DNA from 3 places in the Kitasatospora sp. NPDC058243 genome. Region 2 is predicted to be linked to each of the others. Evidence: riboswitches for the same ligand, from Rfam matches in the RefSeq annotation. Region 2 holds a riboswitch; each other region holds the start of a gene.
The links. A riboswitch is a leader RNA that binds a small molecule or an ion and turns the genes downstream of it on or off. The one in region 2 is predicted to bind cobalamin.
Positions count from the first base shown of each region.

Region 1: it holds a riboswitch for cobalamin, as region 2 does, so the genes downstream of both, ACFVX9_RS06665 (FecCD family ABC transporter permease) here and ACFVX9_RS09805 (prenyltransferase/squalene oxidase repeat-containing protein) in region 2, are expected to answer to the same signal.
Region 3: it holds a riboswitch for cobalamin, as region 2 does, so the genes downstream of both, ACFVX9_RS07530 (cobalamin biosynthesis protein) here and ACFVX9_RS09805 (prenyltransferase/squalene oxidase repeat-containing protein) in region 2, are expected to answer to the same signal.

Region 1 is NZ_JBHVWW010000006.1:71,754-77,744, forward strand. Features, by position in the region: gene ACFVX9_RS06650 (GNAT family N-acetyltransferase) at 183-662, opposite strand; gene ACFVX9_RS06655 (ABC transporter substrate-binding protein) at 734-1,729, opposite strand; gene ACFVX9_RS06660 (ABC transporter ATP-binding protein) at 1,752-2,516, opposite strand; gene ACFVX9_RS06665 (FecCD family ABC transporter permease) at 2,516-3,598, opposite strand; cobalamin riboswitch at 3,688-3,827, opposite strand; gene sodN (superoxide dismutase, Ni) at 3,916-4,311, opposite strand; gene sodX (nickel-type superoxide dismutase maturation protease) at 4,499-4,954, shown strand; gene ACFVX9_RS06680 (CGNR zinc finger domain-containing protein) at 4,977-5,567, opposite strand; gene ACFVX9_RS06685 (amino acid ABC transporter ATP-binding protein) at 5,681-5,991, opposite strand, start outside.
Region 2 is NZ_JBHVWW010000010.1:35,638-41,628, forward strand. Features, by position in the region: gene ACFVX9_RS09800 (hypothetical protein) at 273-1,637, opposite strand; cobalamin riboswitch at 1,855-1,931, opposite strand; cobalamin riboswitch at 2,009-2,152, shown strand; gene ACFVX9_RS09805 (prenyltransferase/squalene oxidase repeat-containing protein) at 2,256-5,294, shown strand; gene ACFVX9_RS09810 (hypothetical protein) at 5,291-5,991, shown strand, end outside.
Region 3 is NZ_JBHVWW010000007.1:71,888-77,878, reverse strand. Features, by position in the region: gene ACFVX9_RS07535 (cobyric acid synthase) at 1-1,268, opposite strand, end outside; gene ACFVX9_RS07530 (cobalamin biosynthesis protein) at 1,265-2,233, opposite strand; cobalamin riboswitch at 2,341-2,473, opposite strand; gene ACFVX9_RS07525 (alpha/beta hydrolase family protein) at 2,771-3,883, shown strand; gene ACFVX9_RS07520 (hypothetical protein) at 4,231-5,664, shown strand; gene ACFVX9_RS07515 (CDP-alcohol phosphatidyltransferase family protein) at 5,765-5,991, opposite strand, start outside.

The DNA.
Region 1 (5,991 bases), on a different contig from region 2:
AACTGCTTCGCCCCAACTGTCCAGAGGGGTGGTGCGGTACGTACCGGTCATACCCTTCGCGGGGCGACCGGACGCCGCGTATCCGCCTGAGACCTTACCGCCTTCCGCACGCCGGCCGGGGCTCGGGAGTCACTCATGGTAAGCCATCGCGACGCAGGGTGGCAGGGGTTCGGGCGGTCCGTTCAGTGACCGCCGCCGGCGGCGGCGAGCGCCTCGCCGGTGAGCCGGTAGACGGTCCAGCCGTCCATCGGCACCGCGCCGAGGGACTTGTAGAAGTCGATCGAGGGCGTGTTCCAGTCGAGCACCGACCACTCCACCCGCGCGTAGCCGCGCTCGACGGCGATCCGCGCCAGTTCCAGCAGCAGCGCCTTGCCGTGGCCGCCGCCGCGGGACTGCGGGCGGACGTACAGGTCCTCCAGGTAGATCCCGTGGGTGCCGCGCCAGGTCGAGAAGTTGAGGAACCAGACCGCGAAGCCGACCGGCTCGCCGGTGGCGTCGTCCTCGGCGATCAGGCCGAACAGCGCCGGGTTGGCGCCGAACAGGGCGTCGCGCAGCTGCTCCTCGGTGGCCACGGCCTCCTGCGGGGCCTTCTCGTACTCCGCGAGCTCGCGGATCAGGGCGAGGATGACGGGAACGTCGGTCACGACGGCGGTGCGGATCATGCCGCGAGCCTACTGCGCGCCCCCGCCCCCGGCCCAGGCCCTGATCGGGGCCCGGGCCGGGGGCGGGCGGGTCAGCGGGCGGGGACGGTGCGCAGGTAGTCGGCCAGCGCGGTGATCGCGGCCGGGTTGCGCGGGCTCTCCACCAGGTCGACGTAGTCCAGGACGAAGATCCGGTCGTTCCTGACCGCCGAGACGCCGGCCAGCGGCGGGAAGGACTTCAGGAAGGCGCGCTTGGCGTCGGCGCCGGTCTCGCCGTAGTTGTTGATCAGGATCACCTCGGGGTCGCGCTGCACCACGCTCTCCCAGCCGACGGTGACCCAGGTGTCCGCGAGGTCGCCCATCACGTTGGCCCCGCTGGCCTTGGCGATGATCTCGTCGGCCGCGGCGAACTTCCCGGCGGTGTACGGCTTGTCCTGCCCGCTGTCGTACAGGAACACGGACGGCCGGCGCTCGGGCTGCGGGGCGGCGGCGACCTGCGCCTTGAAACCGGCGACCAGCTTGTCCGCCCGGTCGCGGACGTCGAAGATCTCGCCGAGGTTGGCCAGGTCGGTGTAGAGCGCGTCCAGCGGGGACATCACACCGCGCTCGGTGCCCTTGCCGCTGCGGCAGGACTCGCTGAGCACGTACGAGGCGATGCCGAGGTCCCCCAGCGCCTGCGGGGTGAAGCCGCGGCCCTCGTCGAAGCCGTAGTGCCAGCCGGCGAAGACCAGGTCGGCCTTGGCGCCCAGCACGATCTCCTTGGTGATCTCCTTCTTGGAGAGCCACGCGGTCTGCTGGTAGCCGTCCTTCCAGGCGACTTGGTCGACCCGGCCCTTGTCGTCGGGCATCACGTAGCCGGCCATCCGGTCGGCCAGGCCGAGGGCGAGCATCAGCTCGGTGATGCCGACGTCGTTGGTCACCGTCCGGGCGGGCTTCTGCGGGAAGGTGAGCTTGGTGCCGCAGTTCTCCACGGTCACCGGGTAGTGGGCGGAGGCGGCGGTGGCGTCGCCGCTCGGGGCGATCTCGGCGCCGCAGGCGGTGAGCCCGAGGGTGAGCAGGGCGGTGATGGCAACGGCCTTGGTGCGCACGGGGGTTCCTTCGGGGGGTGGGTCAGATCCGGTCGAAGAGCAGTTGGACGGCGCCGGTCACCGGGTGCCGGACGGGGGTGGCCCGGACGCCGAACACCTCGGCCAGCAGGGCGGGTCGGAGCACCTCGGCGGGCGGCCCCGAGGCGACGATCCGGCCGGCCCGCAGCACGTACAGCAGGTCGCAGTGGCCGGCCGCCAGGTTGAGGTCGTGCAGCGCGGTGAGCACCGTCGGGCCGGCCTCCCGGACCAGCGCCAGCACGTCCAACTGGTGGGCGATGTCCAGGTGGTTGGTGGGCTCGTCCAGCACCAGCAGCCGGGGCTCCTGGACCAGCGCGCGGGCGATCAGCACCCGCTGCTTCTCGCCGCCGGACAGGCTCAGGAAGCCCCGCCCGGCCAACTGCTCGGCGCCGACCTTGCGCAGCGCCTCGGTGCAGCGGGCGTGGTCGTCCGCGCCCGGGCCGCCCAGGCCGCGCCGGTGCGGCAGCCGGCCCATGGCGACCACCTCGGCCACCGTGAAGTCGAACTCGGCGGAGTGCTCCTGGGGGAGCGCGGCCACCCGCCGGGCGGCCTCGCGCGCGGTCAGCGCGTGCAGGTCCGTGCCGTCCAGCAGGACGGCCCCGGCGGCCGGCCGCAACGCCCGGTAGACGCAGCGCAGCAGCGTCGACTTGCCGCTGCCGTTCGGTCCGATCAGCCCGACCACCTGCCCGGCGGCGGCGTCCAGGGCGACGTCGTGGACCAGCCGGGCACCGGCCAGCTCGACCGAGACGGAGTCCAGGGCGAGATCCATCAGCGGCCTCCGAAGGAATAGCCGCGACGGCGCATCAGCAGCAGGAAACAGGGCACCCCGAGCACCGCGGTGACCACCCCGACCGGCAGTTCGGCGGGCGCCAGCAGGGTGCGCGAGACGATGTCCACCCAGACCAGCAGCAGCGCCCCGGCGAGCGGCGCGACCAGCAGCACCCGGCGGTGCCCGGCGCCGACCAGCATCCGGGCCAGGTGCGGCACCATCAGCCCGACGAAGCCGATCGCCCCGCTGACGGCCACCACCGTGCCGGTGACGGCGGCGGTCACCACGAACAGCTCGCGGCGCAGCCGGTCCGGGTCCACGCCCAGCGAGGCGGCCGTCTCGTCGCCCATGGCGAGCGCGTCCAGCCGGCCGGCGGCGCAGGCCAGGTACGCCAGGCCGGCCAGCACGGTGGTGGCGGCGATCGGCACCGAGCCCCAGGTGGCGCCGCCGAGGCTGCCGAGCAGCCACATCATGGCGTCCCTGGCGGCCTCGCCGCGGGCGGCCGCGAAGACCATCAGCGCGGTGACGGCGGAGAAGCCGTAGGAGAGCGCGGTGCCGGTGAGCACCAGCCGCAGCGGGGTGAGCCCGTAGGCCGTCCGCGCCGCGAGGTAGACCAGCACCATGGCGACCAGCGCGGAGCCGAACGCGGAGGCCGAGATCGCCCACACCCCGAGCGAGGCGAAGGCGCCGAGCAGCAGCACCGCGTTGGCGCCGACGGCCGCGCCGGAGGAGATGCCGAGCACGAACGGGTCGGCCAGCGCGTTGCGCACCAGGGCCTGGACGGCGACCCCGGTGGCGGCCAGCCCGGCGCCGACCACGGCGGCCAGCACGGCACGTGGCAGCCGGATCTCCCAGACGATCGCGTAGGCGGCGGCCTCGTCCGCCTCCAGCCGTCCGCCCGTCAGCCCGGCGGCCAGCAGCCGCAGGACGCGGGGCAGGCCGATCCCGGAGGCGCCCAGCGCCACGCCGCAGAGCAGCGAGAGCAGCAGGGCGGCGGCCAGGCCGACGGCGAGCGGGAGGGCGGGTATTCGGCGGGCGGGCGGGCTCGTTGCGCCACTGCCCGCGGCTGCGGTGCTGCTCACGGTGCGCCTTGCCTCGGGCCGCGGGTGCGCGGGGGCGGCACCGGTCGGGCGCGGGCCCGGGCGCCATCCCCTCGCAGTCCACGGCGAGTTGTCGGGAGTTCAGCGGCCGGGGGCGATCGGGCTGGCGCGGCCCAGGGGGCCGTGCTCACCGTTGCGGGTCAGCGCCGGATTCACACCGGACTTCCCCCTCGGACGCCCTGGCAGCATAACAGCCACTCAGGCTAGGCAACCCTTACCGGGCTCGGGTGGGGCGTGAACGCACGACCGCCCCCGTCCGGGCTCGCGGACGGGGGCGGTCGGGTGGCGACGCGTCAGGCTCAGGCCTGCTTGGTCTCCCAGAAGATCTTGTCGACCTCGGCGATCAGGTCCAGCAGGGCCTGGCCGGTGGCGGGGTCGGTGGACGCCTTGGCGGCCGAGGCGGCCTTCAGGGTGTCGTTGATCAGCTGGTGCAGCTGCGGGTACTTCTCGAAGTGCGGGGCCTTGAAGTAGTCGCTCCACAGCACCGAGATGTGGTGCTTGACGGCCTCGGCACGCTGCTCCTTGATGATCAGGGCGCGGGTGCGGAAAGCCGGGTCCTCGTTGGCCTGGTACTTCTCCTGGGTGCCCTTGACCGACTCGGCCTCGATCCGGGCCTGCGCCGGGTCGTACACGCCGCAGGGCAGGTCACAGTGGGCGTGGGCGGTGGCGCGCGGTGCAAACAGACGAGAGAACATGGGAGTCCTTCCTTAGATCGTCTTCCCGCGCCCGAGATTACCCTTCCGCCCCCGGGGTTTCGCGATCGGGCGGTGGGCCTAGGGCAAAAGGCGGACCCGGAACCGGGGTAATCCGGACATCGAACGGATCGAACGGGGTGACGGTCCGTACGGCAGACTGGGACCGGTCGGTCCGGGAGGAGGAGTCGTGGCGCGGAGCACGGAACCGGCGGGCACGGAACCCCGGGGGCGGGGCGGCGGCGCGGTGCCGTTCGGGCTGGTCGACGTGGCGGGCCCGTCGATGGTCCCGACCCTGCGCGAGGGCGACCAGTTGCTGGTGCGCTACGGCGCGCCGATCCGGCCCGGCGCGGTGGTGCTCTTCCGGCACCCCTTCCAGCAGGACCTGCTGGTGGTGAAGCGGGCCGCCGAGCGGCGTCCGAGGGGCTGGTGGCTGTTGTCCGACAACCGGCCGGTGGACAGCGACAGCCGCAGCTACGGCCCGGTCCCGGACGAACTGGTGCTCGGCCGGGTGCTGCTGAGGCTGCGCCCGCGCCCGGCCTGGCTGGCGCCGGGGCGGCGGCTGGAGCGGCTGCTGCTGAGCACCCGGCTGGCCCGGGTGCCGGGCCTGGCCCGCCGCCTGGGCGTCTGGGCGGAGCAGCTCTGACCCCCTGGGCCCTGCCGGGGACCTAGCCGGCGGCGCCGAGTGCCGCGGCCTCGGCCTCCTGGCGCTTGCGGGCCCGGTACGCGGCGACGTTGGCGCGGGTCGCGCAGCGGTCCGAGCAGTAGCGGCGGGAGCGGTTGGTCGAGGTGTCCAGGTAGGCGTTGCGGCAGGGCGCGGCCTGGCAGATGCCGAGCCGGTCGGCGCCCAGCTCGGTCAGGTGGACGGCCAGGCCCATGCAGGCGACCGCGCTGAAGTGCGCGGTGGCGGTCGGCGAGTTGTCGGCCAGGTGCAGGTGCCAGCGCGGCCGGCCGGCGTCGTCCAGGTAGTCGTGCCCGGAGACCAGCGGGCTGACCGGGTACTCCATCAGCAGGCTGTTCAGCAGGTCGACGCCCCGGATCTCGTCGCCCTCGGCGGCGGCCTCGAAGACCCCGCGCAGCCTGGTCCGCACCGCCCGCAGCCGGGGCAGGTCGGACTCGTCGGCCTGTGCGGCGGCCCGCGAGGAGTCGGAGAACAGGCCGCGCACCGCGTCCACGGACGTCAGCGTGTCGGTGCCGCGTTCGGGCTCCTCGGTGTTCACCAGCCGAACGGCGAGATCGGCGTACGAGGCGAGCTCCACGGAGGTCCTTCCAAAAGGTCGGTAACGGGCTGATTGCGTCCAGCCTATTACCTGGGTGGGGAAAACGTCGGCGCCCGGCAGGAGCAGCCTGCCGGGCGCCGGTCGGTACGGTTCTACAGCACCTTGGAGAGGAAGGCGCGGGTGCGCTCGTGCCGGGGGTCGGTGAGCACCTCGCGGGGGTTGCCGGACTCGACCACCACACCGCCGTCCATGAACACCAGCGCGTCGCCGACCTCGCGGGCGAAGCCCATCTCGTGGGTGACGACCACCATGGTCATGCCCTCCTCGGCGAGGCCGCGCATGACGTCGAGGACGTCGCCGACCAGTTCGGGGTCGAGCGCCGAGGTGGGCTCGTCGAACAGCATCAGCTTGGGCTTCATGGCCAGCGCGCGGGCGATCGCGACGCGCTGCTGCTGGCCGCCGG
Region 2 (5,991 bases):
CGAACGGGCGGGCTGGATGATCACTCGTCCGGACGTTTCCAGGACGGCGGTTTGGCTGTTGCGTGATCGTGAACTCGGCTAAGAGGTGGGGGACTTGAGGCGAATTGCCCTGACCGGCAGGGGCGCCGGGACGTGCGAGCGGCCCCGCGCACCGGAGTCGGTGCGCGGGGCCGCTGTGGGGCACCGGGTGGTTCAGCAGTGGGGCAGGCCGGGCACGTCGTGGAACATCGTCGCGCCGTCCCCGCTGCTACCCGGCGTCCAGGGTCTTCGGATCAGTTGCCGTAGCGGAGCGAGACGGTGTCGCCGAGGTGGACGGTGGTGGCCCGGGTGGCGGTGGTGGCGGTGGTGCCGTCCAGGGTGATCTTCCAGGTGGAGGAGCCGCTGTTGGCGGTGCCGTTGATCGCGGTGACGGCGCCGGTGCCGGAGGACGGGGTGACGGCGGTGACGCAGCCGGCGGGGGTCGCGGATGCGGCGGCGTCGAGGACGTCGCCGAGGGTTGCGGTGGTGCCGGTCGGGGTGAGGGTGACGGCGCAGACCTTGAGGGGGTTGGTGCCGTCGTCGATGACCAGCGCGAGCTTGGCGGCGGTGCCGGGGACGAAGGTGGTGGCGGCGGCCCAGGCCGGCTCGCCGGCGGTGGTCGGGGCCGGCGGGGTGGCGGTGAAGCCGGCGCCGGCGACGGCGCGCAGGCCGTCGACGGAGGCGTAGGGGGAGGGGGTGGTGTCGGTGGGCAGGTACTTGAAGCCGCCGCCGGGCTTGAACTGCTGGGCGATCAGGAAGTCGACGGGGCTCTTGCCGGTGCCGCTGGTGAAGTCGGCGCCCTGGGGGTTGATGCCGCAGGCGTTGAGGCCGGAGACGGCCCAGCCGTTGGAGTCGGTGTTGACGCCGAACATGGCGTTGAAGGCGCCGGAGGCGGTGAGCTTGCCCTTGAGGAAGTTCTTGGCGGCGACGATCGCCGGGTCGGTGGCGGGGACGCCCCCGGTGCAGAGCGAGGCCATGGCGGCGCCGGTCATGTCGATGTCGCTGCCTTGGGCGAGGGCGTTCGGGTCGCCTGCGGCCTTGCTGAAGTTCCAGCCGCCGTCGTTGTGCTGGTTGGCGCGCACCGCCGTGACGGAGGCGTCGAGCAGCGGCTGCGGGACGCGGGGGTTGCCGGCCTGGGTCTTGGCGCCCGCGAGGGCGAGGAGGCCGAAGACGGTGCCGTTGAAGTTGGCGGACGGGCCGTAGTAGCCGAGTTCGGCGGTCTGCCAGTAGGTGGCGAGGTCGGCGACGAGGTTGCGGCCCGGGCCGACCCGGGCGGGGTCGATGCCGGCGGCGTAGGCGTTGAGGATGCCGCGCTCGTAGTCCGTGACGACCGGTGAGGCGCTCGGCCAGCCGGGGGCGGCGAGTTGGCCGCGGTACACCAGGCGGGCGTTCTTGGTGGGGTCGCCGCCGGGGGTGACGTCGGCGGCGGCCGTGCCGGCGGCCGCGAGTGCGCTGAACGCCCACTCGTTGGAGAGCCCGCCGCCGGTGACGTAGCTGCCGTCGGCGGCCTGGAGCGACTTCAGGTAGGTGACGCCGGTGCTCTTCGAGGTGGCTATCTGGGTGGGGCTGGCCGTCGCGTGGGCGGGGACGGCGGAGAGCAGGAGTGCGCCGGCCGTCAGGGCGACGGAGGCGGCGCGGGAGGGGGCGGTCCGCGAGGAGGTGGTCTGCGAGGGGGTGGTTCGCGAGGGGGCGAGGAGGGACACGGGACAGGCTCCTTGGGGTGGCGGGCGCCGACCCTGCCCCGGAGTTCCGGCGTCCGTTCAAGGGCGCGCGACTGCCGGAGCGGTCGCCGCCCGGATCGCGTGGGCCGGCTTTCGCCATGGTGCGCGGCCGGGCGGGCATTCGGGCTCAGGGCGGCACGATGGCCACCCCACACCGCTGCGCGTCAGCCCCGGATTCGCACCGGGTTCCCCCGCTCGGCCACCGCGGACGCTACCGCACGGCGCACCGGCGCACGAGGTGGTGTGATCGACATGACGACCCGTTGACTCCTGTTCTACCGGCGTGGTCTGATGAACCGATTTTTTGCCCTCGGCATTCAGGGGAAGCCGGTCCAACTCCGGCGCTGACCCGCAACCGTGGACCCACCTGTGGTGGGTGAGCCGGAATGCCTGGACCGGGGGCCTGTTCACAGAGCACTTGCGTCGTCGCGGACTACGACGCGGTCCGGACGGTCCCTGCCCAGGAGACCGTCGGCTGCGCCGTTGCGTCCCGCGTCGACCGACCAGGGAGTCGTCGTGAGGGTCAGCAGCAGTCGCACACGTCACAGGAACCGGGACCTCGCCTCCGTGGTGGTCGCCGGTGCTGTCGCGGTCGCCGCCTGCGGAAGCGTCCTGTTCGGGCGCCCCGGCACCGCGGCCGCCGACCCGATCGAGCAGTGCACGGCGACGACGGGCGCGATCGTCGCCGTCGACTTCACCCACTGGGGCGGCGGCGTCGTCCGGGGCTGCGACGCCCACCCCACGACCGGGATGAACCTGCTGCACGCCGCCGGCTTCACCACCGCCGGAACCGAGCACGACGGACCCGCCTTCATCTGCCGCCTCGGAACCGGGACCTTCAACAGCGGCACCCAGTACCCGACGCCGGCCGAGGAACCCTGCGTCAACACCCCGCAGGCCACCGCGTACTGGTCGTACTGGATCGCCGAACCCGGCCAACAGGCCTGGTCCTACAGCCGGTTCGGCGCCGGGACGCAGAAGCCCAAGCCCGGCGAGGTCGAGGCCTGGGTGTACGGCGGCACCGACATCGGCGGCACCAGCGGGGCACCGGGCTTCACCCCGGACTCCGTGAGAGCGAAGAGCGGTGGTTCGTCGGCTTCGCCGTCCGCCTCGCCATCCGCCTCGCTGTCACCCTCGGCGACCCCGACCCCGACCCCGACCCCGACCCCGACTCCGACACCGACCCCGACTCCGACCGGGCCGACCTCGACCGGGCCGTCCGCCACCGGTGACCCGGCGGCCGCCGTGGCCTGGCTGGCCCGCCAACTCGTCGGCGGCGACCACATGGAGAACTGGGCCGTCGAGGGGCCGGACTACCCCCGGACCGCCCTCACCGCCATCGCCCTCGCCGCCGCCGGCACGCAGGACCCGGCGCTGCGCAGGACGACCGCCTTCCTCGCCGCCCACACCGACGCCTTCCTGTACCCCGACGGACCGGCCGGCCAGCCCGATGCGAGGGCCGCCGCACTGCTGGCCCTCGTCGCCGAGAGCGCCGGCAGCGATCCCCGGGCCTTCGGCGGCCGGGACCTGATCGCCGCGCTCACCGGCCACGTCTGCACGGCGGCGGGGGAGAACGGCAGGTGCACCGCCGCCGGGGACTTCCTCGGCGCGGCCTCGCCCTGGGTCCAGTCCCTCGGCGTCATCGCCCTCCAACGCGCCGGTGTCACGCCACCCGCCCCGGCGCTCGCCCGCTTCACGGCGCTCCAGTGCGCCGACGGCGGGGTGGCCGGATCGATGATCGTCGCCGGCGAGCACTGCGAGTCCGACCCGCTCACCACCGGCCTCGCGGTGCTCGCCCTTCGCACGGCCGCCGGGTACGAGACGGCGGCGAAGAAGGCTTCGGACCAGCTCGCGGCCGGACAGCAGGCCGACGGATCCCTGCTCCCGTACCTCGGCGCCCCCGGCGACACCATCAGCACCGCGAGCGCGGCCCAGGCGTTCAAGGCCACCGGACAGGACACCCGCCGGGCCGCCGCCACGGCCTGGCTCGCCGCCCGGCAGGGCGCGGACGGCGGCTTCGGCCCCGACGCGTCGACCACCGACCCGGACCCGGCCGCCACCGAGCAGGCGATCCTGGCCCTGACCGGCACCGACCTCACCAGCGTCCGGCACAACCCGGACGCCACCACCCCGCCGACGACGCCCGCCACCACGAAGCCCGCCGGAAGAACCCCCGACGCCGCCAAGGGCAGCGCCTACCTCACCGACCCGTCCCGCCTGATCAACGGCCGCTACTACGAGGGCTTCCCGGCCTTCGCCGACTTCGGTCTCACCATCGACGGCGCCTACGCCCTCGCGGCCACCGGCACCGACGACGCCGCGCTGCGCAGGATCGTCGACTTCCTGGACCAGCCGGGCAAGGACGCCGGTGAGCGCACCGTCAACGACTGGACCGGCATCGGCACCGAGTACGCAGGCGGCGGCTCGATCGGAAAGGAGGCGCTGCTCGCCGAGGCGGTCGGCCGCAACCCGCGCGCCTTCGGCGGCCACGACCTGATCGCCGCCCTGGCCGCCCTCGTGTGCACCAAGGCCGACCAGAGCACCGGCTGCGCGGCGCCCGGCAACTACACCTACGCCACCTCGGTGTTCTCCCAGGCGCTCGGCATCATGGCCCAGCTCCGGGCCGGGGACTCGACGAACGCCGCTCCCGCGATCGCCTACCTGAAGGGCCTCCAGCACCAGGACGGCTCCTGGCCGAGCCTGATCCCCGCCACCGGTGACTCCGACGTGGACAGCACGGCGATGGCCGTCATGGCCCTCGCCCTCGTGCCGGGGGACGAGGCCGCGCGGGCCGTCGACCAGGGCCTCGGCTGGCTCGCCGCGCGGCAGCTGCCCGACGGCGGCTTCCCGGGAGCGGCCGGCGACTCGACCAACTCGGCCGCGCTCGCCATCCAGGGCATGACGCTGCGCCAGGCCTCGTACGGCGCCCGGATCGCCAAGGCGCGCGACTTCCTGGCGGGTCAGCAGAACGGCGACGGCGGGTTCAACGTCGCCTCTGCCGGGCAACCGGGATCGGACGTCCGCGCGTCCACGCAGGTGCTCGGCGGTGCCACCGGGATCTCGTTCGGCACGCTGTTCCGGGACCTCGGGGGAACGTCGACGCCGACGCCGACTCCGACTTCCACCGGGACGGCGACCCCGACGGGTACGCCGACGGGCACGCCGACGGGCACGCCCACTGGTACTCCCACGGGCACGCCGACCGATACCCCGACCGGCACGCCCACGAACACATCCACGAACACGCCCACGAACACGCCGAGCCCGACGGGCTCTCCCGCCACGACTGGGCCCTCGGACACCGCCGCTCCCTCGACCGGCGACGGTTCGGCCACCTGGTCGGCCGGTGGCATCGACGCTCCGGCCGGTGGCGGTGGCGCACCCGTCGCCCCCGCCGGTGGCGTGGCGGCGCAGACCGGTTCCGGCAGCCTGGCCGGCACCGGTACCCAGGCCCTGGCGCTGACGGCGGGCGCGGGTGTGCTGACCGCGCTCGGCGCGGCGGCCGTCCTCGTCGCCCGACGTCGTAGCGCGGCCGCCCCGGGGCGGCACCGGTGAGCCGGGGACTCGGCGGTCGGCTCGGCGGGCTGTCCGGGGCGGCGGCCCTGACCTTCGCCCTCGCGTTCGGCGGCGTCGCCGTGGGCACCGCCCCGGCGTCCGCGGCGCCGCTGCCGATCGACCAGTGCACCACCACCTCCGGCGTGGTGCTCGCCGTGGACTTCAGCAAGTGGGGCGGCCCGCTGCTGCGCTCCTGCGGGACCACCCCGACCACCGGCTTCACCCTGCTCAACCAGGGCGGCTGGAAGACCACCGGGACCGGCCACGACGGTCCGGCGTTCATCTGCCGGATCGGCTACAGCGGCTTCCAGGGCGGCAAGCAGTTCCCGGCCCCGGACCAGGAGAAGTGCGTCCTGACGCCCCCGGCCACGGCCTACTGGTCGTACTGGCACGCCGATCCGGGCCAGAACGAGTGGTCCTACAGCCAGCTCGGCGCGATGAGCTACCAGCCGAAGCCCGGCAGCGTCGACCTCTGGATCTTCGGTGGCACCAACATCGAGGGCACCGAGGGGCGGCCGGGCTTCTCGCCGGACAGCGTGCGCGCGAACAACTCCAGCCCCGGCGGGCAGCCCGCCGACCCCGGCCAGGGCACCACGGGCGGCTCGGGCGGCGGCTCCAGCGGTTCCGGCGGTTCCGGCGGCGGGTCGACGGGCGGCACGGGTACGACCGGCGGCAGCGGCAGCGGCACCGGTTCGAG
Region 3 (5,991 bases), on a different contig from region 2:
GGGCCGACCCGGCAGCCGTCCAGGCCGTGCCCGTCGTCATCGGAGAAGAACGGCTCGCCCCCCTCCACGGCCACCACCCCGTGGTGGATCTCGTACCCCTCGACCCGCTGCCCGTACGCCGTGCCGACCGGGCGCGCCAGCACCTTCTCGGCGCCGAACCGCACGTGCGTCGGCAGCAGGCCCAGGCCCTCGACCGAGCCGGCCCCGGACTCCACCTCGTCCTCGATCCCGCGCGCCAGCATCTGGTATCCGCCGCACACCCCGAGGACCGGCAGCCCGGCCGCCGCCCGCGCCTTCAGCGCCGGCTCCAGGCCGCGTTCGCGCAGCCAGGCCAGGTCGGCCACGGTGGCCCGGGTGCCGGGCAGCACCACCAGGTCGGCGTCGGCCAGTTCCTCCGGCCGGGTCACCCAGCGCACCAGCACGCCGGGCTCCTGCGCCAGGGCGTCCAGGTCGGTGAAGTTCGACAGCCGGGGGAAGCGCACCACGGCCACCCGCAGCACGTCCGCCCCGAGCGGGCCGCGGCCGTCGACCCGGTCCACCACCGTGGACAGGTCCAGCGAGTCCTCGGCGTCCAGCCACAGGCCCGGCAGCATCGGTAGGGTGCCCAGCACCGGACGGCCGGTCAGCCCGTGCAGCATCTCCAGGCCGGGCGCCAGCAGCCGCGCGTCGCCGCGGAACTTGTTGACGAACCAGCCCGCCACGTGCCGCTGGTCCTGCGCCGACAGCAGCGCCAGCGTCCCGTACATCGCCGCGAAGACGCCGCCGCGGTCGATGTCCCCGACCACCACCACCGGCAGCCCGGCGGCCGTCGCCAGGCCCATGTTGGCGATGTCCCGGTCCCGCAGGTTGATCTCGGCGGGCGAACCGGCGCCCTCGCAGACCACCACCTCGTAGCGGCGGCGCAGATCCGCCAGGCACTCCAGCGACCGTTCCAGCAGGACGGGCTTGCGCTCGCGGTAGTCCAGCGCGCCCACCTCGGCGACCGGCCGGCCCAGCAGCACCACCTGGCTGCGGCCGTCCGCGCCCGGCTTCAGCAGCACCGGGTTCATCGCCGCCTCCGGCTCCACCCGGGCCGCCTGCGCCTGCATCGCCTGCGCCCGGCCGATCTCGGCGCCGTCGGCGGTGACGAAGGAGTTCAGCGACATGTTCTGCGCCTTGAACGGCGCGACCCGCACCCCCTGCCGGGCCAGCCAGCGGCAGATGCCCGCGGTCACCACACTCTTGCCCGCGTCCGAGGTCGTCCCGGCGACCAGCAGTGCGTTGCTCATGCCCTTCCCCTCCACCGTGTCGTCAGCAAGCGCAGCGCGACGTGCCCCGCGACCGTCGTACCCAGGGCCAGCGCGCCCACCCGCCGGGAGAGCACGCAGGCCCGCTCGATGTCGTCCACCGTCACCGGGCGCAACTCCGCGCCCAGCACCGGCCGGTGCTCCACCCGCTCCCCGTACTGGAGGGTCCCGCCCAGCCGGACGCCCACCGCGCCCGCGAAGGCCGCCTCCGCCTGGCCCGCGTTCGGGCTCGGGTGCGCCGAACCGTCCCGCCGCCAGACCCGCCAGGCCGTTTTCGGCTGCGGCGCGGCGGCCACCGTGAGCAGCGCCGTCAGCCGGGCGCCCGGCCAGCCCGCCACGTCGTCCAGCCGGGCCGAGGCCCAGCCGAACCGGGCGTACCGCGGCGAGCGGTGGCCGACCATCGCGTCCAGCGTGTTCACCGCGCGGAACGCCAGCAGCCCCGGCGTGCCCGCCAGCGTGCCCCAGACCAGCGCGTTCACCACGGCGTCCGCCGTGTTCTCGGCGACCGACTCGACCACCGCGCGGGCGATCTGCGGCCCGTCCAGCGCGCTCGGATCCCGCCCGCACAGGTGCGGCAGCCGTTCCCGCGCGGCCGTCAGGTCGCCCGTGGCCAGCGACCGGCCGATGGTGCGCGCCTCCCGGGTCAGCGAGGTGCCGCCCAGCACCGTCCAGGTCGCGGCGGCCGCCAGCGCGGCCCGGCCCAGCGGACGCCGGCCCACCGTACGGTCCAGGGCCACCGCGCCGGCCGCGACCGCGCCCACGCACAGCGCCGTGTACCCGGCGCCGGCCACCCGGTCGTCCTGCCACACCCGCCGCTCCAGCCGGGTCGCCGCGCCGCCGAAGACGGCCACCGGGTGGCCGCGCCGGGGGTCGGCGAAGCGGGCGTCCGCGGCGAAGCCCGCGGCGGCGCCGAGCGCGAACGCGGCGGCGCGGGTCAGCGGGCGCACGGCGGGTTCGGCGGAAGGCCGCGTGGGGTCCGGCGGGTCGGGGCAGCCTGCATCGCGTGCGTGTCCTCACTCAGGGTCCGCGCCCTGGATCGACGTACCGGGGGCGAGAGTCTCCTGGCTTCCGGGTCGGACGCACCCCCGGGCCTTCCAGCGGCTTCTGACGGTCCGCCGTGGCAATGTTCCGAGCGTGCTCCCCGGTGACAGTGGCGGGACCGCGCCGGACTCGCACCGGCTTCCTCTGCATGCCTCCGTTTGGCCCCAGGATCCCATCACGCGGCCGAACCGGGAGTCAACCGAGGTCACGGAGGGGTTGGTCACACCTCGGAGCCCTGTCGCCGGTGCCGTTCTCGCCCGCCCGAGGCCCGCCTGACGCCCGCCCCGCCCGACGCCCCGCCGTACCCCGGACGGCCCAGCCCGGTGGCCGCCCGCGCGGCCCCCCGGTGAACTGGTGCCCGAACACCGTCCGAGCAGCGCCCGGACACCGCCCGGACACCGTCCGGTCCAAGACCAGCCAAGACCAGCAGAGCGGGGAGCGATATGCGTTGGGGAACCGCGGCCGTCGTGGCGGCCGCCGTCGTCGGCGCCGGGGCCGCCGTCCTGGTGATCGGCCGTCGGGCCTCCGAACGGCTGGTCCACCCGGCGAGCGCCGTCCGGGAGTCGGGCCCCGTCCTGGTGCGGAGCCTCGCCGCGGGCCGGATCACCTTCAACCGCCGCCCCGAGAGCCTGCGCCCCGGCCGATGGGCCGTGGAGTGGGACGACCACGGCCACGCCGTCGTCGAGGACGTCCTGCACAGCGACGAGAACGGTGTCACCCGTCGCCTCGTCCGCGCCGACCGGGGCACCCTCACCCCCGGCACCGAGGTCCGCTTCACCCCCCGCGTCCACCTCGGCGACCCCACGGAGGCGCTCGGCCTCCCCTTCACCGACACCGCCGCCGACGGCGAACTCGGCGCCCTCCCCGCCTGGCGCCTCGACGGCAAACGCGGCACCTGGGTGATCCTCGTCCACGGCCCCGGCGCCGACCGGCAGCAGACCCTCCCGATCCTCCCCGTCCTCGACCGCCTCGCCCTGCCCGCCCTCGCCGTCACCTACCGGGGCGACCAGGGCGCCCCCGCCTCGCCGGACGGGCTCGGCCACTTCGGCGAGACCGAGTGGCGCGACGTCGAGTCGGCGGTCCGGCTCGCCCTCGACAGCGGCGCCGGCCGGGTCATCCTGTACGGCTGGTCCCTCGGCGCCACCATGGCCCTCCAGACGGCCTCCCGCTCCGCCTGGGCCCATGCCATCAGCGGCCTCGTCCTGGACTCGCCGGTCCTCGACCTGCCCGCCACCGCCCGCCGCGGCGCCGCCCGGGCCGGCTACACCGGCGCCGCCGCCGAGCTCGGCGCCCTCGCGGCCGAGGGCCGCACCGGCGTCGACCTCGCCGACTTCAGCCGCATCGCCGAGGGCGCCGACCTGCGCGTCCCCACCCTCCTCCTGCACAGCCCCGACGATCAGGTCGCCCCCTTCCGCGCCGCCGAGCGCCTCGCCGCCGCCCGCCCCGGCGTGGTCAGCCTCCGGCCTTTCCCGGGCGCCGACCACGCCACCCTCTGGAACTCCGCCCCCACCCACTACACCGAACTCCTCCGCCGCTGGCTCACCCCCCTTCTCTGAACCCAGCCCCCCCCCGCACGAGAAGTCACACCGACAGGGCCTCTGTACGAAACCCGGACCTCACCCGTCAGCCACGGAGTGTGACCGGTCGGGCGGGTAGCGCGACCGCCGCCGCAAGGGTTGAGCCGGGATGGCATGCCCCCGCCACCTGTTTCCGGCCAGGCGGTTTGCCTCTGTTGCCCGATTGTTGCCCGATCTTGGGGAGGCGCCGTCGACGGCCGCCCGTCCGTACAGCCAACCGGATGTGACAGAAGGCCGGTACAAGGGGAAGACTGCTCGACGTGACGTCTCGGAATCCGCGCGACCGTGATGCCCCGCTCCCTCCGACGATCGGTACTGGTGCGACGGTGACCCGTCTCCCCGGTACGGCCCACCGGCCCGCCGCCGGCAAGCCGGGCGGGGCCGGGGTACCCCGCCGACGAGGGCCCGCTGCGGCGCCCGGTCGGGGGAGGGTTCCCGTACCGGAGGGCTTTCCCGCGCCGGCCGAGCTGGCGCCGCTGGCCCGCCGGATGCTGGTGGACGCCGTCCGGATCGCCCGCTGGGCGGGGGACCTGGAAGAGGTCGACAAGCGGGGCGAGCTGCTGCCCGACGACGCCCGTGCGGCGGGTCGGGCGCTGGCCATGACGGTCGGCGCCGCCGCCAAGGCGTGGGGGCAGGCACTGCTGGTCGGCCTGGTGGAGGCCAGGGACGGCGGTGCGGTCCCGGGCTGGCGCCTGCACGCCTGGGAGCATGACGACGAGGCGGTGGTCCGCGGCTGGTCGGCGCTGTTCGACGCCTGGACGCTGCTGGCCCCGGTGCCGCCGGCCGCTCTGCGGGGCGTGTTCGCGGTGCTGGCCGGCCAGGCGGTGGACCAGGCGCCGCAGTTGCTGTCGTTCCTGCACCTGGTGGCCGGTCCGGTGTCGGACGGCGAACTGCTGGAGCTGCTGCGCCGGGGTCTGGACGAGCGCCGGGTGGGTGGCACGGACGGTTCGGGCCTGTCGCCCGTGCCGCACGCCGCCTCGGCGGTGTCGGCGGTCCGCGGCACGTGCCGGGAGCCGCAGATCGACACCCCGCCGTCGCCGGCGGACGTGGCCGCGGTCCTGGACTGGATGCTGGACGGCCTGGCGGCCGTCGGGGCCGTGGTCCGCAGGGACGAGGCCGCCGAGCTGTCGCCGCTGGGCCACTGGGCGGTGCGGGCGAAGCTGGAGGAGATCTGCACGGTCGCGCAGACCGCGGCCGGGCACATCGAGCAGAGTGCCTTCGAGCTGCTGAACGCCTGCGCGGACTATTCGCCGGGCCCGGCGCGGGCCGAGTTCCGCGCCTGGGTGGCGGCCCGTCCGGCCGATCGGGCGGTGGCGGAGCTGCTGGACGCGGCGCAGGGGGACGACGCGCTGGTGCGCGGGCTGGCCTTCGAGGCGCTGCGGGTGGCCGGCGGCCCGGCGGAGCAGGCGGTGCGGGGGTCGGTGGACGAGCCGGTGCTGCGCCCGTACGCGCTGCTGTGGCTGGCGGAGCGCTCGGACGAGGGGGTTTCGCCGGCGGACGTGCTGGGGGCGGAGGACGCGGCCTGGCTGTGGGTGGACACGGCGGCGGCGGTGCTGGACCACGGCGAGACGGAGCTGCTGGTGGGCCACGTCGAGGGCGCCGCGGCGGGCGATCCGGTGCGGCTGTTCGCCCGGGCCCGGCAGTCGGGGCACCCGCGGGCGGCCTCGGTGCTGTCGGCGGTCTCGAGCGTGCATCCGGATCCGGGCGTGGCGCGGGCGGCCCGCCGCTCGGCGTTCAGCGTGCACACCGGCGGCGCCTAGCAGCGCCCGCCGACGCGTAGCAGCGCCCGCCGAAGAGCGGGCACGACGAAGAGGGGCCCGGATCCGACTGGATCTGGGCCCCTCTCGCGTACGGGAACGACTAGCCGAGGCGGGACTCCGCCCGCCTGGCGCGGACGTCGCCGACCTTCTGTCCGACCTTGCGCCGGATGACCAGCAGCGGGGCCATCGCGGCGAGCGTGATCTGGGCGAAGGCGCCGACGTGCATCAGGGCGTCGCCGCCGGGCAGGCCGGTCGCCCAGGCCGCGAGGCAGCCGATGGAGACGACGATCCAGCACAGCGTGGCGGTGGCCAGCAGCCCCTGGGGCT